Regions from separate parts of the Pseudomonas sp. Seg1 genome, predicted to be linked through region 4. Evidence: predicted binding sites of a transcription regulator. Region 4 holds the regulator's gene; each other region holds the start of a gene.
The links. The regulator sigma-54, encoded in region 4, starts transcription at its own class of promoters, with help from an activator protein. The targets are predictions, from matches to a motif close to ANTGGCATNNANNTTGCTNT.
Positions count from the first base shown of each region.

Region 1 (3,114 bases), 730 kb from region 4:
TCATGTTGACCATCTCTTCAACGGTGCTGACGTTGGAGGTTTCCAGGGTGTTCTGCAGCGTGGTGCCGAAACCGTTCAGGCCCGGAGTACCGACTTGCGGCGCACCGGAAGCAGCGGTTTCGAGGAACAGGTTGTTACCCACGGCTTGCAGCCCGGCCGGGTTGATGAAATCGGCGGTTTGCAGGTTGCCGATCACCTGGGCGGCAGGGTTGCCGGCAACGGAGATCGACACGGTGCCGTCGCGACCCACGGTGAAGGTCTGGGCATCGTTCGGAATGACGATGGCCGGTTCCAGAGCGAAACCGCTGGCGTTGACGATCTGGCCGTTGGAGTCGAGGTGGAAAGTACCGTCACGGGTGTAGGACGTGGTGCCGTCCGGCTGCAGGATCTGGAAGAAACCGCGACCGTCGATGGCCATGTCCAGCGGCTGCTCGGTGGTTTGCAGGCTGCCGGCGGTGAAGTTTTTCTGCGTGCCGACGATGCGCACACCAGTACCCACTTGCAGACCCGACGGCAGTTCGCTGTCCTGGGTCGACTGGGCGCCTGGCTGACGTTTGATCTGATACAGCAGGTCCTGGAACTCGGCGCGGTCACGTTTGAAACCCGTGGTCGAGACGTTCGCCAGGTTGTTGGAAATGGTGGTCAGGTTGGTGTCCTGAGCGGACAGACCAGTTTTGGCAACCCATAGAGCCGGAAGCATTCGATTCTCCTCGTGCGCCTGTTTTACGGCGCGACGTTCTGATAATTAGCTGATCTGCAAGACCCGAGCCATGGCCTGGTCGTCGTCTTTGGCGGTGTTCATCATCTTGACGTGCAACTCGAACTGCTTGGCCAGAGCCAGCACCGAGGTCATCTCTTCCACGGCATTGACGTTGCTCGATTCCAGGAAACCCGACACCAGTTTGACGTTGGCATCGGCCGGCGCAGGCTGGCCGTCCTTGGTGTAGATCGAGCCGTCGAGGCCCTTGTTCATGCTCTTGATGTCCGGGTTGACCAGTTTGATCCGGTCGACTTCCGCCATGACGCGCGGGCCTTCGCCCATCGCACGAATACTGATGGTGCCGTCTTCACCGACTTCGACCTGCTGCTCGGGCGGCACGGCGATCGGACCGCCATTGCCCATCACCGGCATGCCGTTGCCGGCACGCAACACGCCGAGGGCGTCGATATTGAGGCTGCCGGTGCGCACGTAGCTTTCGCCGCCGTTGGGGTTCTGCACGGCGATGAAGCCGTTGCCGGTCACCGCGACGTCGAGGTCACGCCCGGTCTGCACCAGCGAGCCCGGCGTGAAATCAGTGGCGGGCCGTTCGCTCATGGCAAACGCGCGCGCCGGAAAGCTGTCACCGAACACCGGCATCGAACGCGCCTGCTCCAGGTCGCGCTGAAAACCGTTGGTGGAGATGTTCGCCAGGTTGTTGGCATGAGCCTTCTGCGCCAGCGCGTTCTGGCTGGCGCCGGTCATTGCCACATAAAGGTACTTGTCCACACTCTTTCCTCTGCATGCCGGACGTTTGCCGCCCACCGCTGTACTGCTGAGCCATAAGCAATTTGCAGACCAACTTTTTTCTGGCGGCTCGCGGCCCGGTAAACAAAGGACTTGGGGGATTTTGCGGGGATAGGGGAAATGTATCGAAGACGAAAAACCGGCGGTGTCATGCCGCTAGGCGGCAATCCCGATCTCGGGCTGGGCGAATAACCCTGTGGCGAGGGGATTTATCCCCGATGGGTGGCGAAGCCGCCCCGATACCGATGAATGCGGTTCAGCTGATACATCAAGTTAAGCGGCCTTGGGGCTGCTTCGCAGCCCATCGGGGATAAATCCCCTCGCCACAGGGGTCCACTTAGCTTTCAGGATCTTTGCCCACTTCATATTCGCGGAGTTTGTTGGCGATGGTGGTGTGCGAAACCCCCAGCCGCTTACCCAGTTGCCGACTGCTCGGATGCTCTGAATACAGTCGCTCCAGCACCGCTTTCTCAAACCGCCCGACAATCTCGTCCAGCCCACCCTCCAGCGAAAAATCGCCAAGCGGCTGACGCACGCCGTAATCCGGCAGGCGGATATGCTCAGCCTTTACCGTGCCGCCATCACACAACGAAACCGCCTGAAACAGCACGTTCTCCAACTGCCGCACATTGCCCGGCCAGTGGTAATGGCTGAGCCGATCCATCGCCGCCGGCGCGAGTTTCGGCAGCGAACAACCGATCTGCCGGCTGGCCTGATCCAGAAAGTGCTCGACCAATGGCGTCAAACCGTCGAGGCATTCGCGCAGCGGGGGAATATGCAGCGAAAGCACATTCAAGCGGTGATACAGATCCTGGCGAAACTCGCCACGCGCGCACAGCTCGGACAAGTCGACCTGGGTTGCGCAGATCACCCGTACGTCCAGATAAACCTCTTCATCACTGCCTACACGACGGAAGCAACCGTCCTGCAGAAAGCGCAGCAATTTCACCTGCAAGCGCGGACTCATTTCACCGACGCCATCGAGAAACAACGTGCCGCCCGCCGTCAGTTCCAGTAGCCCGAGCTTGCCTTCCGCCCGTGCACCTTCGAAGGCACCCGGGCCGTAGCCGAACAATTCGGTCTCGGCCATCGACTCCGGCAGCCCTGCGCAGTTGAGCGCCATCAACGGCGACTGCCCACGCGGACTGGCGAGGTGACAGGCACGCGCCAACAACTCCTTGCCGGTGCCGGTTTCACCTTCTATCAATAACGGCGCATCCAGCGGCGCCATGCGCCGCGCTTCGCGCACCACCGCCGCCATGACTTTCGAACTCTGGAAGATGCTGTCGAAGCCACGCAACTCCTGCTTGCGCACGTTATAGATGCGCTCACCGACGCGGTCGGCGCGGTGCAAGGTCAGCACTGCACCGGCCATGGCTTCGCTGTCGTCGTGTTCGGATTGCAGCGGCGCGATGTCAGCGAGAAAGATGTCGCCCTTGACCTTGACCCGCATGCCGTTGATTCGGGATTTATTGGCGCGCACCAACTCCGGCAAATCGAAATCCTCGGCATAGCGCGACAGCGGAATCCCCGGCACTTCATCGACCCGCACGCCGAGCAATTGCGCCGCCGCACGGTTGGCGGCAACGATCGAGCCGCCCATGTCGATC
Region 1 covers NZ_AP021903.1:1,792,215-1,795,328, reverse strand. The annotation lists gene flgG (flagellar basal-body rod protein FlgG) at 1-700, opposite strand, end outside; gene KI231_RS07995 (flagellar basal body rod protein FlgF) at 746-1,486, opposite strand; gene KI231_RS07990 (sigma-54-dependent phenylalanine hydroxylase transcriptional regulator PhhR) at 1,842-3,114, opposite strand, start outside.
Region 1: the regulator sigma-54 is predicted to act here: its motif matches at 1,541-1,560, upstream of KI231_RS07995 (flagellar basal body rod protein FlgF).

Region 2 (3,114 bases), 650 kb from region 4:
ACGCACGGCCCTTGTCCAGCTCTTCCAGGGCTTCTTTCAGGCTGCCGCAAACTTGTGGGATCTCTTTCGCCTCTTCAGGCGGCAGGTCATACAGGTTTTTGTCAGCGGCATCGCCTGGGTGGATCTTGTTCTGGATACCGTCCAGACCGGCCATCAGCAGTGCTGCGAATGCCAGGTACGGGTTGGCAGCCGGATCCGGGAAACGCGCTTCGATACGACGGCCACGTGGGCTGTTGACGTAAGGAATGCGGATCGAGGCGGAACGGTTGCGAGCCGAGTAGGCCAGCATTACCGGAGCTTCGAAGCCTGGCACCAGACGCTTGTAGGAGTTGGTGGCCGGGTTGGTGAAGCCGTTCAGTGCCTTACCGTGCTTGATGATGCCGCCGATGAAGTACAGGGCGGTTTCGGACAGGCCGGCATAGCCTTCGCCAGCGAAGGTGTTCTTGCCATCTTTGGCGATGGACATGTGTACGTGCATGCCCGAACCGTTGTCGCCGTACAGTGGCTTCGGCATGAAGGTCGCGGTGCGGCCGTAAGCGTCAGCGACGTTGTGTACAACGTATTTCAGAGTCTGAACTTCGTCAGCTTTCTTCACCAGGGTGTTGAACTTGACACCGATTTCGTTCTGACCGGCAGTCGCCACTTCGTGGTGGTGAACTTCAACGGTCTGGCCCATTTCTTCCAGTGCGTTGCACATGGCAGTACGGATTTCGTGGTCGTGGTCGAACGGCGGAACCGGGAAGTAGCCACCTTTGACGCCTGGACGGTGGCCTTTGTTGCCGCCTTCGATGTCCTGGTCGGACATCCACGAACCTTGTTCGGAGTAGATCTTGAACATCGAGCCGGAGATGTCCGACTTGAACTTCACTTCGTCGAAGATGAAGAATTCTGGCTCTGGGCCAGCGAAGACGGTGTCACCGATACCGGTGGTCTTCAGGTATTCCTCGGCGCGGTGAGCGATGGCGCGTGGGTCACGATCGTAACCTTGCATGGTCGACGGTTCGATGATGTCGCAGACCAGGATCAGGGTCGCGTCTTCGGTGAACGGGTCGAGCACGGCAGTGTCGTCGTCCGGCAGCAGGATCATGTCGGAGGCTTCGATGCCTTTCCAGCCAGCGATGGAGGAACCGTCGAACATCTTGCCGACTTCGAAGAAGTCGTCTTCCAGCGCATCGCGAGCCGGCATGGTCACGTGGTGCTGAGTGCCTTTGGTGTCCGTGAAGCGCAGATCAATCCACTTGACGTCATGATCTTTGATGAGTTGAACCGACTTCGACATAGTGTCCTCCGGGTGGCTTAGGGCTTGGTAGTGGATGCCCTTAATATGGGTGATGCCGGCGCAGATAGTCTGCCAAGGCAACCTGCCTCACAAGGGAGCAAATTGCATGCCAGTGCCCCAGCATGGGTTTTTTGCCCCAAATTCACGCTTATTAAGGTGCAAACCGTCTTAAAGCGTAAATTCTCGCCCTCTAATGTGGCGTCACAATCGAAAAATGACCTGTTTTGGTGCGTGCAAAACCTTCTGCACATTAACTGGTTAAACCTTGAGCAATTTCCGCTATAATCCGCGCCCCCCTTTTTCGGCTGGCCCTGCGCGCGCTGTTTTCATGAAACTAATCGTAAAAGTCTTCCCCGAGATCACCATCAAGAGTCGACCTGTCCGGACGAAATTTATCCGCCAGTTGGCCAAAAACATCCGCGCCGTGCTCCGCGATCTGGACCCGGCTGTGGTGGTGAACGGTGTGTGGGACAACCTCGAGCTGGAAACCCGTGTCACCGACGCCAAAGCCTTGAAAGAGATGGGCGAGCGCCTGACCTGCATGCCGGGCATCGCGCACTTTCTGCAGATCGACGAGTACCCGCTGGGGGACTTCGACGACATCACCGAAAAGTGCAAACAGCACTACGGTGATGCGCTGGCCGGAAAGATTTTCTCGGTGCGCTGCAAGCGTGCAGGCAAGCATGCGTTCAGCTCGATGGACGTCGAAAAATACGTCGGCAGCAAGCTGCGTCGTGAATGCGGTGCTGCCGGAATCGACCTGAAAGCGCCGGAAATCGAAGTCCGCATCGAAGTTCGCGACAAACGGTTGTTTGTGATCCACAGCCAGCACAACGGCATCGGCGGTTACCCGCTGGGTGCGTTGGAGCAGACGCTGGTATTGATGTCCGGCGGCTTTGATTCGACTGTTGCGGCCTACCAGATCATGCGTCGCGGCCTGATGGCGCACTTCTGCTTCTTCAATCTGGGCGGGCGTGCCCACGAATTGGGCGTGATGGAAGTCGCGCATTTCATCTGGAAGAAGTACGGCAGTTCGCAACGCGTGCTATTTGTCAGTGTTCCGTTCGAAGAAGTGTTGGGCGAAATTCTCGGCAAAGTCGATAACAGTCATATGGGCGTCGTATTGAAGCGTATGATGTTGCGCGCGTCCTCGGCCATTGCCGACCGATTGCACATCGATGCGCTGGTCACGGGTGAGGCGATCTCCCAGGTATCGAGCCAGACCTTGCCGAACCTGTCGGTGATCGATTGTGTAACTGACAAACTGGTCCTGCGCCCACTGATCGTCGCCCACAAGCAGGACATCATCGACACGGCCAACGAGATCGGCACCGCCGATTTCGCCCGGCACATGCCGGAATACTGCGGGGTGATCTCGGTTAACCCGAAGACCGCTGCCAAGCGTGGCCGCGTCGAACACGAAGAGAAAGAATTCGACATGGCGGTGCTCGAGCGTGCGCTCGCCAACGCCAAACTGGTCGCCATCGATCGAGTCATCGACGAATTGGGCCAGGATTTGCAAATTGAAGAAGTCGGCGAAGCGCTGGCCGGTCAGATCGTCATCGACATCCGTCACCCGGACGCCGCTGAAGACGAACCGCTGGAGCTTGCCGGCATAGAGGTACAGACGATGCCGTTCTATGCAGTGAACGCACGTTTCAAGGAACTGGACCCTACTCGCCAGTACCTGCTGTATTGCGACAAAGGCGTGATGAGTCGCCTGCATGCCCACCATTTGCTCAGTGAGGGGCATGCCAATGTGCGCGTTTATCGACCGAGCTAAGTGCCCGGGGCTGTTTGCCTGTGGCCTGCGTCACCGGCCCCCCGACACCGCC
Region 2 covers NZ_AP021903.1:410,869-413,982, forward strand. The annotation lists gene glnA (glutamate--ammonia ligase) at 1-1,279, opposite strand, end outside; gene thiI (tRNA uracil 4-sulfurtransferase ThiI) at 1,608-3,062, shown strand.
Region 2: the regulator sigma-54 is predicted to act here: its motif matches at 1,374-1,393, upstream of glnA (glutamate--ammonia ligase).

Region 3 (3,114 bases), 1.1 Mb from region 4:
CCGGCAAGAATTTTCTCGGCCGCGTGCTTGCCTTCGGTGATGCCGCCCGCCGCGATGATCGGCAGACGACCACCCAGTTCACCCGCCAGCACCTTCACGGTATTCGTGCTCTTCTCACGCACTGGCGCGCCAGACAAACCGCCCGCCTCGTCGCCATGTTCCATTCCTTCAACACCGACACGGCTCAAGGTGGTGTTGGTAGCGATCACCGCGTCCATCCCGGTTTCGATCAGGGCCTGGGCGACTTGCGCGGTTTCTTCGTCAGTCATGTCCGGGGCAATCTTGATCGCCAGCGGCACATGCTTGCCGTGACGCAGCGCCAGTTCGACGCGACGGGTGGCCAGGTCTGCCAGCAATTGTTTTAGCGAATCACCGAACTGCAGACTGCGCAGCCCCGGGGTGTTCGGCGAGCTGACGTTGACCGTGATGTAACTGGCGTGGGCGTAGACCTTGTCCAGGCAGATCAGGTAATCGTCCACTGCGCGCTCGACCGGGGTATCGAAGTTCTTGCCGATGTTGATACCCAGCACGCCTTGGTATTTCGCCGCAGCCACCCGTGCCAGCAGGTTATCCACACCGAGGTTGTTGAAGCCCATGCGGTTGATGATCGCCTCGGCTTCCGGCAGGCGGAAGATCCGTGGTTTCGGGTTGCCTGGCTGCGGACGCGGGGTCACGGTGCCGATTTCGACAAAACCGAAACCCAGCTGCGCGAAGCCATCGATGGCGGCGCCGTTCTTGTCCAGACCGGCCGCCAGCCCCACCGGGTTGGGAAATTCCAGCCCCATCACGGTCACCGGCATTTTTGCCGGGGCCTTGCACAGCAAGCCGTTTAAGCCCAAACGCCCACCCGCGCCGATCAGATCCAGCGACAGATCGTGGGAGGTTTCCGGGGAAAGTTTGAACAACAGCTGACGGGCCAGGGTGTACATGGGCGGCAATGACTCGGGCGGCGAAAAGAGGCGGCGATTATAGCCGGGCATCGACCTGCGGCGCGAGGCGCACGCACAAATCGCAGGCACTGGCATATGCCTTGCACTCTCCTGGCTATCAGCGCGCGGGCCAACGAAGGCAGGCGCGCAAGGACAATGGCGTCGTCTTCGGGTTTTGCCTGCGCAAAGTCTGTGGCGGCGCTTTTTTTCGAGGTGGCGTTGTATGAATGAACCTTCGGTAGGGCCGCTGGCCTGGGTCAATGGCAGCGATGCCCCGGAAAAAACCGCGATCAACCTGGGCTTCATGGCCCTGAGCGATTGCGCCTCGGTCGTCGTCGCGGCCACACAGGGCTTTGCCCAGCCTTACGGGCTGACCCTGAACCTCAAACGCCAGACCTCCTGGGCCGGTTTGCGCGACAAACTGGTCAGCGGCGAACTGGATGCCGCCCACAGCCTATACGGCCTGATCTACGCGGTGCACCTGGGCATTGGCGGCGTGGCGTCGACCGACATGGCGGTATTGATGGGCCTTAACCAGAATGGTCAAAGCCTCAACCTCTCCCACGGCCTGCAAAATCTCGGCGTGACCAGCCCTGAAGCGCTCGACGGGCACGTGCACCAAAGCCGCGCAAAACTCACCTTCGCGCAGACCTTTCCCACCGGCACCCATGCCATGTGGCTTTATTACTGGCTGGCGAGTCAGGGCATTCATCCGCTACAGGATGTCGATAGCGTGGTGGTGCCGCCGCCGCAAATGGTCGCGCACCTGCAAGCCGGGCGCATCGACGGCTTTTGCGTCGGCGAACCGTGGGCCGCCAGCGCGGTGCAGCAGGATCTCGGTTTCACCTTGGCCACCAGCCAGACCATCTGGCCCGATCACCCGGAAAAAGTCCTTGGTTGCACCCGCGAATTTATCGAGCAATACCCGAACACGGCGCGGGCGCTGGTGATGGCGATCCTCGAAGCCAGCCGTTTCATCGACGACAGTCCGGAAAATCGCCGCAGCACCGCGCAGTTGCTCAGTGCGCCGGAATATCTGGACGCGCCGATGTCCTGCATCGAACCGCGTTTTCTTGGTGATTACGCCGATGGCCTCGGCAACCGCTGGCAGGATCCGCACGCGCTGCGCTTCCATGGTAACGGCGAGGTAAATCTGCCGTATCTGTCGGACGGTATGTGGTTCATGACCCAGTTCCGCCGCTGGGGTTTGCTGCGTGAGGATCCGGACTACCTTGCCGTCGCCCGTCAGGTTCAGCAGCTGGATATCTACCGCGACGCGGCAACCGCTGTCGGCGTCGCCGCGTGGGGCACCGACATGCGCAGCAGCCAGTTGCTCGACGGCAAAGTCTGGGACGGCAGCGACCCGGCCGGATACGCACGCAGTTTCAAGCTGCACGCCTTGAGCGACGACGCTCCCCTGCTCGCTCGCCGCTGAAAGGAGCCCACGAACATGTTGCGCATTCTGCTGATCAACGACACGGCGAAAAAAGTCGGACGTCTGAAAGCCGCGCTGACCGAGGCCGGTTTCGAGGTAATCGACGAGTCAGGTCTGACCATTGATTTGCCGGCACGCGTCGAAACAGTGCGCCCGGACGTGATCCTGATCGATACCGAGTCACCGAGCCGCGATGTCATGGAGCAAGTGGTACTGGTCAGTCGCGACCAGCCACGGCCGATCGTGATGTTTACCGACGAACATGACCCGGGGGTGATGAGGCAGGCGATCAAATCCGGGGTCAGTGCCTACATCGTCGAGGGGATCCACGCACAACGCCTGCAGCCGATTCTCGATGTGGCGATGGCGCGTTTCGAGAGCGATCAGGCCTTGCGCGCACAGCTTCAGGCCCGTGACCAGCAACTGGCCGAGCGCAAGCGTATTGAGCTGGCTAAAGGGCTGCTGATGAAGATGAAGGATTGTAATGAGGAAGAGGCCTACACCCTGATGCGCCGCCAGGCGATGAGCCGACAGCAGAAGCTGATTCAGGTGGCGGAGCAGATCATTGCCATGAGTGAGTTGCTGGGCTAGCCCCCTCCTACCGATCGTTCCCACGCTTTGCGTGGGAACGATCAGGATAGAGATGGCACAAATCTCGCTATGTAAAACGCACAGGTAACCAACGGCGGTTGCCCCACCCACGACAAAGACGTCGCTCACCCGCTCGCCCCACCCGGCGAATCAGGTAGC
Region 3 covers NZ_AP021903.1:2,120,735-2,123,848, reverse strand. The annotation lists gene KI231_RS09505 (quinone-dependent dihydroorotate dehydrogenase) at 1-929, opposite strand, end outside; gene KI231_RS09500 (CmpA/NrtA family ABC transporter substrate-binding protein) at 1,153-2,364, shown strand; gene KI231_RS09495 (ANTAR domain-containing response regulator) at 2,380-2,955, shown strand.
Region 3: the regulator sigma-54 is predicted to act here: its motif matches at 1,018-1,037, upstream of KI231_RS09500 (CmpA/NrtA family ABC transporter substrate-binding protein).

Region 4 (3,114 bases):
TCGGCCAGTTCTGGCAGCAGGCCAGCCGGCAGATTGTCGATGCAGTAGTAACCGTTGTCCTCAAGGACATCCAGGGCGGTACTTTTACCCGAGCCGGAACGGCCACTGACGATGATCAAGCGCATGATTACTGCCCGTTTTGCTCGTCCAGTACGACCTGGTACAAGGCTTCGTTGCTCGGAGCGCTGCGCAGCTTATCGCGCACGTCCTTTCGATCGAGCATGCTGGCGATCTGGCGCAGCAACTCCAGATGGGCATCGGTAGCCGCTTCCGGGACCAGCAGAACGAACAGCAGGTCAACCGGGGCGCCGTCGATGGCATCGAAATCGATAGGGGCTTCAAGGTGCATCAAGGCGCTGATTGGCGACTGGCAACCCTTGAGGCGGCAGTGAGGAATGGCGATGCCGTTGCCGAAACCGGTAGAGCCGAGTTTCTCACGGGCGATCAGGGCCTCGAAGACATCTTGCATCTCCAGATCCGGCACTTCGCGGGCGATCAGGTTGGCAATTTGTTCGAGGGCTTTCTTTTTACTGCCGCCCGGCACGTTCACCAGGGAACGGCCGGGGGTCAGGATACTTTCAAGTCGGATCATGGAATGGGGGGTTATCGACCGGTGGCGCCCTGTAGCAGGCTCTGGGTCTTTTCCTTATGCTTTTTGAGTTGTTTATCCAGCTTGTCGGTCAAGGCGTCGATCGCCGCGTACATATCGGTATGTTCCGCATTGGCGACCACTTCGCTGCCGGGTATATGCAAGGTGGCTTCGATTTTCTGCTTCAGCTTTTCGACGCACATCGTGACTTGCACGTTGGTGATCTTGTCGAAATGTCGTTCCAGTCGTTGGAGTTTTTCCTCGATGTAGGAACGCAGAGGTTGGGTCACTTCCAGTTGGTGTCCACTGATGTTGACTTGCATACAGCTTCTCCTTCGTTGCCAGTGCATAAAGCGGCAGGCTGGATAGCCTGCCACTGGAACGCTGTAACGTGGCTTACATCAACCGCTTGCGTTCGCTCGAAGGCGCGATCCCTAAGGACTCGCGGTACTTGGCGACGGTGCGGCGAGCCACCTGAATGCCTTGTGCCTCCAGTAAACCAGCGATCTTGCTGTCACTCAACGGCTTTTTCTGATTTTCCGCCGCAACCAGTTTTTTGATGATCGCGCGGATCGCCGTGGACGAGCATTCACCGCCTTCGGAGGTGCTGACGTGGCTGGAGAAAAAGTATTTCAGTTCATAAATACCACGCGGGGTATGCATGAATTTCTGTGTGGTCACCCGGGAAATCGTCGATTCATGCATGCCGACCGCTTCAGCGATGTCATGCAGGACCAGCGGCTTCATGGCTTCGTCGCCGTATTCCAGGAAGCCGCGCTGATGCTCGACGATCTGGGTGGCCACTTTCATCAGGGTTTCGTTGCGGCTTTGCAGGCTTTTGATGAACCAGCGAGCTTCCTGCAACTGATTGCGCATGAAAGTGTTGTCGGCACTGGTATCGGCGCGACGCACGAAACCGGCGTACTGGGCGTTTACCCGCAGGCGTGGCACTGACTCCTGATTCAGCTCGACCAGCCAGCGCTCGTTGTCCTTGCGCACGATGACGTCCGGGACGACATACTCGGCTTCAGTGGATTCGATCTGCGAGCCTGGACGCGGGTTGAGGCTCTGCACCAGTTCGATGACCTGACGCAGCTCGTCTTCCTTGAGCTTCATGCGGCGCATCAATTGGCTGTAATCACGGCTGCCGAGCAAGTCGATGTAGTCGGTGACCAGGCGCTTCGCTTCGGCCAGCCAAGGGGTCTTGGCCGAGAGCTGACGCAGTTGCAGCAGCAGGCATTCACTGAGGTTGCGGGCGCCAATGCCTGCCGGTTCGAATTGCTGGATGCGGTGCAGGACGGCTTCGATCTCGTCCAGTTCGATGTCCAGTTCCGGATCGAACGCTTCAAGAATCTCCTCGAGGGTTTCGTCCAGGTAGCCCTGATTGTTGATGCAATCGATCAGGGTCACGGCGATCAGTCGATCGGTGTCGGACATCGGTGCGAGGTTCAATTGCCACAGCAGGTGACTTTGCAGACTTTCGCCAGCGGAGGTGCGGGTGGTGAAATCCCACTCGTCGTCATCGCTGGTTGGCAGGCTGCTGGCACTGGTCTGGTAAACGTCCTCCCAGGCCGTATCGACCGGAAGCTCGTTGGGGATACGCTCGCTCCAGTCGCCGTCCTCAAGGTTATCCACCGTTGGGGCGGTTTCCTGATAGGAGGGTTCCTGGATCTCGGTGTTGGGCTTCTGTTCGGCGTTGTCGGCCAGGGGATCGGAGTTGTCGAAGTCGTCGCCTTCTTCCTGGCGTTCGAGCATCGGATTGGATTCCAGGGCCTCCTGGATTTCCTGTTGCAGATCCAGGGTCGACAATTGGAGCAGGCGGATGGCCTGTTGCAGCTGCGGTGTCATCGTCAGCTGCTGGCCCATTCTCAAGACTAGCGATGGTTTCATGGCAGGGGCTTAACACCTTATTCGCCGGCGCTATGCGCCATCCACTACAGGGCGCCGGAGCGCCAAACTTAAGCAAATTATATGCCTGAAACTGAAGTGTTTGCCTAGAGCGCTGTAACAATTAAAGCGTATTAAATCCTGCTTGAATCGATACAGCACCCGGGCGGCTCACCGGGCACTTTGCGCTTACAGGCGGAATTCGTGGCCCAGATACACTTCCTTGACCAGATCGTTGGCCAGGATGGTCGCGGAGTCACCCTCGGCGATCAGTTGACCGTCGTTGACGATGTAGGCGGTTTCGCAGATGTCCAGCGTCTCACGCACGTTGTGGTCGGTGATCAGTACACCGATGCCCTTGGCCTTGAGATGGTGGATGATCTGCTTGATGTCGCCGACCGAAATCGGGTCGACACCGGCGAACGGTTCGTCGAGCAGGATGAATTTTGGCGCAGTCGCCAGAGCGCGGGCGATTTCCACCCGGCGGCGTTCACCACCCGACAGGCTCATGCCGAGGTTGTCGCGGATGTGGCTGATGTGGAATTCCTGCAGCAGGCTTTCCAGCTCTTTGCGACGGCCGGCCTTGTCGAGCTCCTGACGGGTCTCGAGGATGGCCATGATGTTGTCGGCCACCGACA
Region 4 covers NZ_AP021903.1:1,063,100-1,066,213, forward strand. The annotation lists gene rapZ (RNase adapter RapZ) at 1-125, opposite strand, end outside; gene ptsN (PTS IIA-like nitrogen regulatory protein PtsN) at 128-592, opposite strand; gene hpf (ribosome hibernation-promoting factor, HPF/YfiA family) at 604-912, opposite strand; gene KI231_RS04530 (RNA polymerase factor sigma-54) at 986-2,479, opposite strand; gene lptB (LPS export ABC transporter ATP-binding protein) at 2,666-3,114, opposite strand, start outside.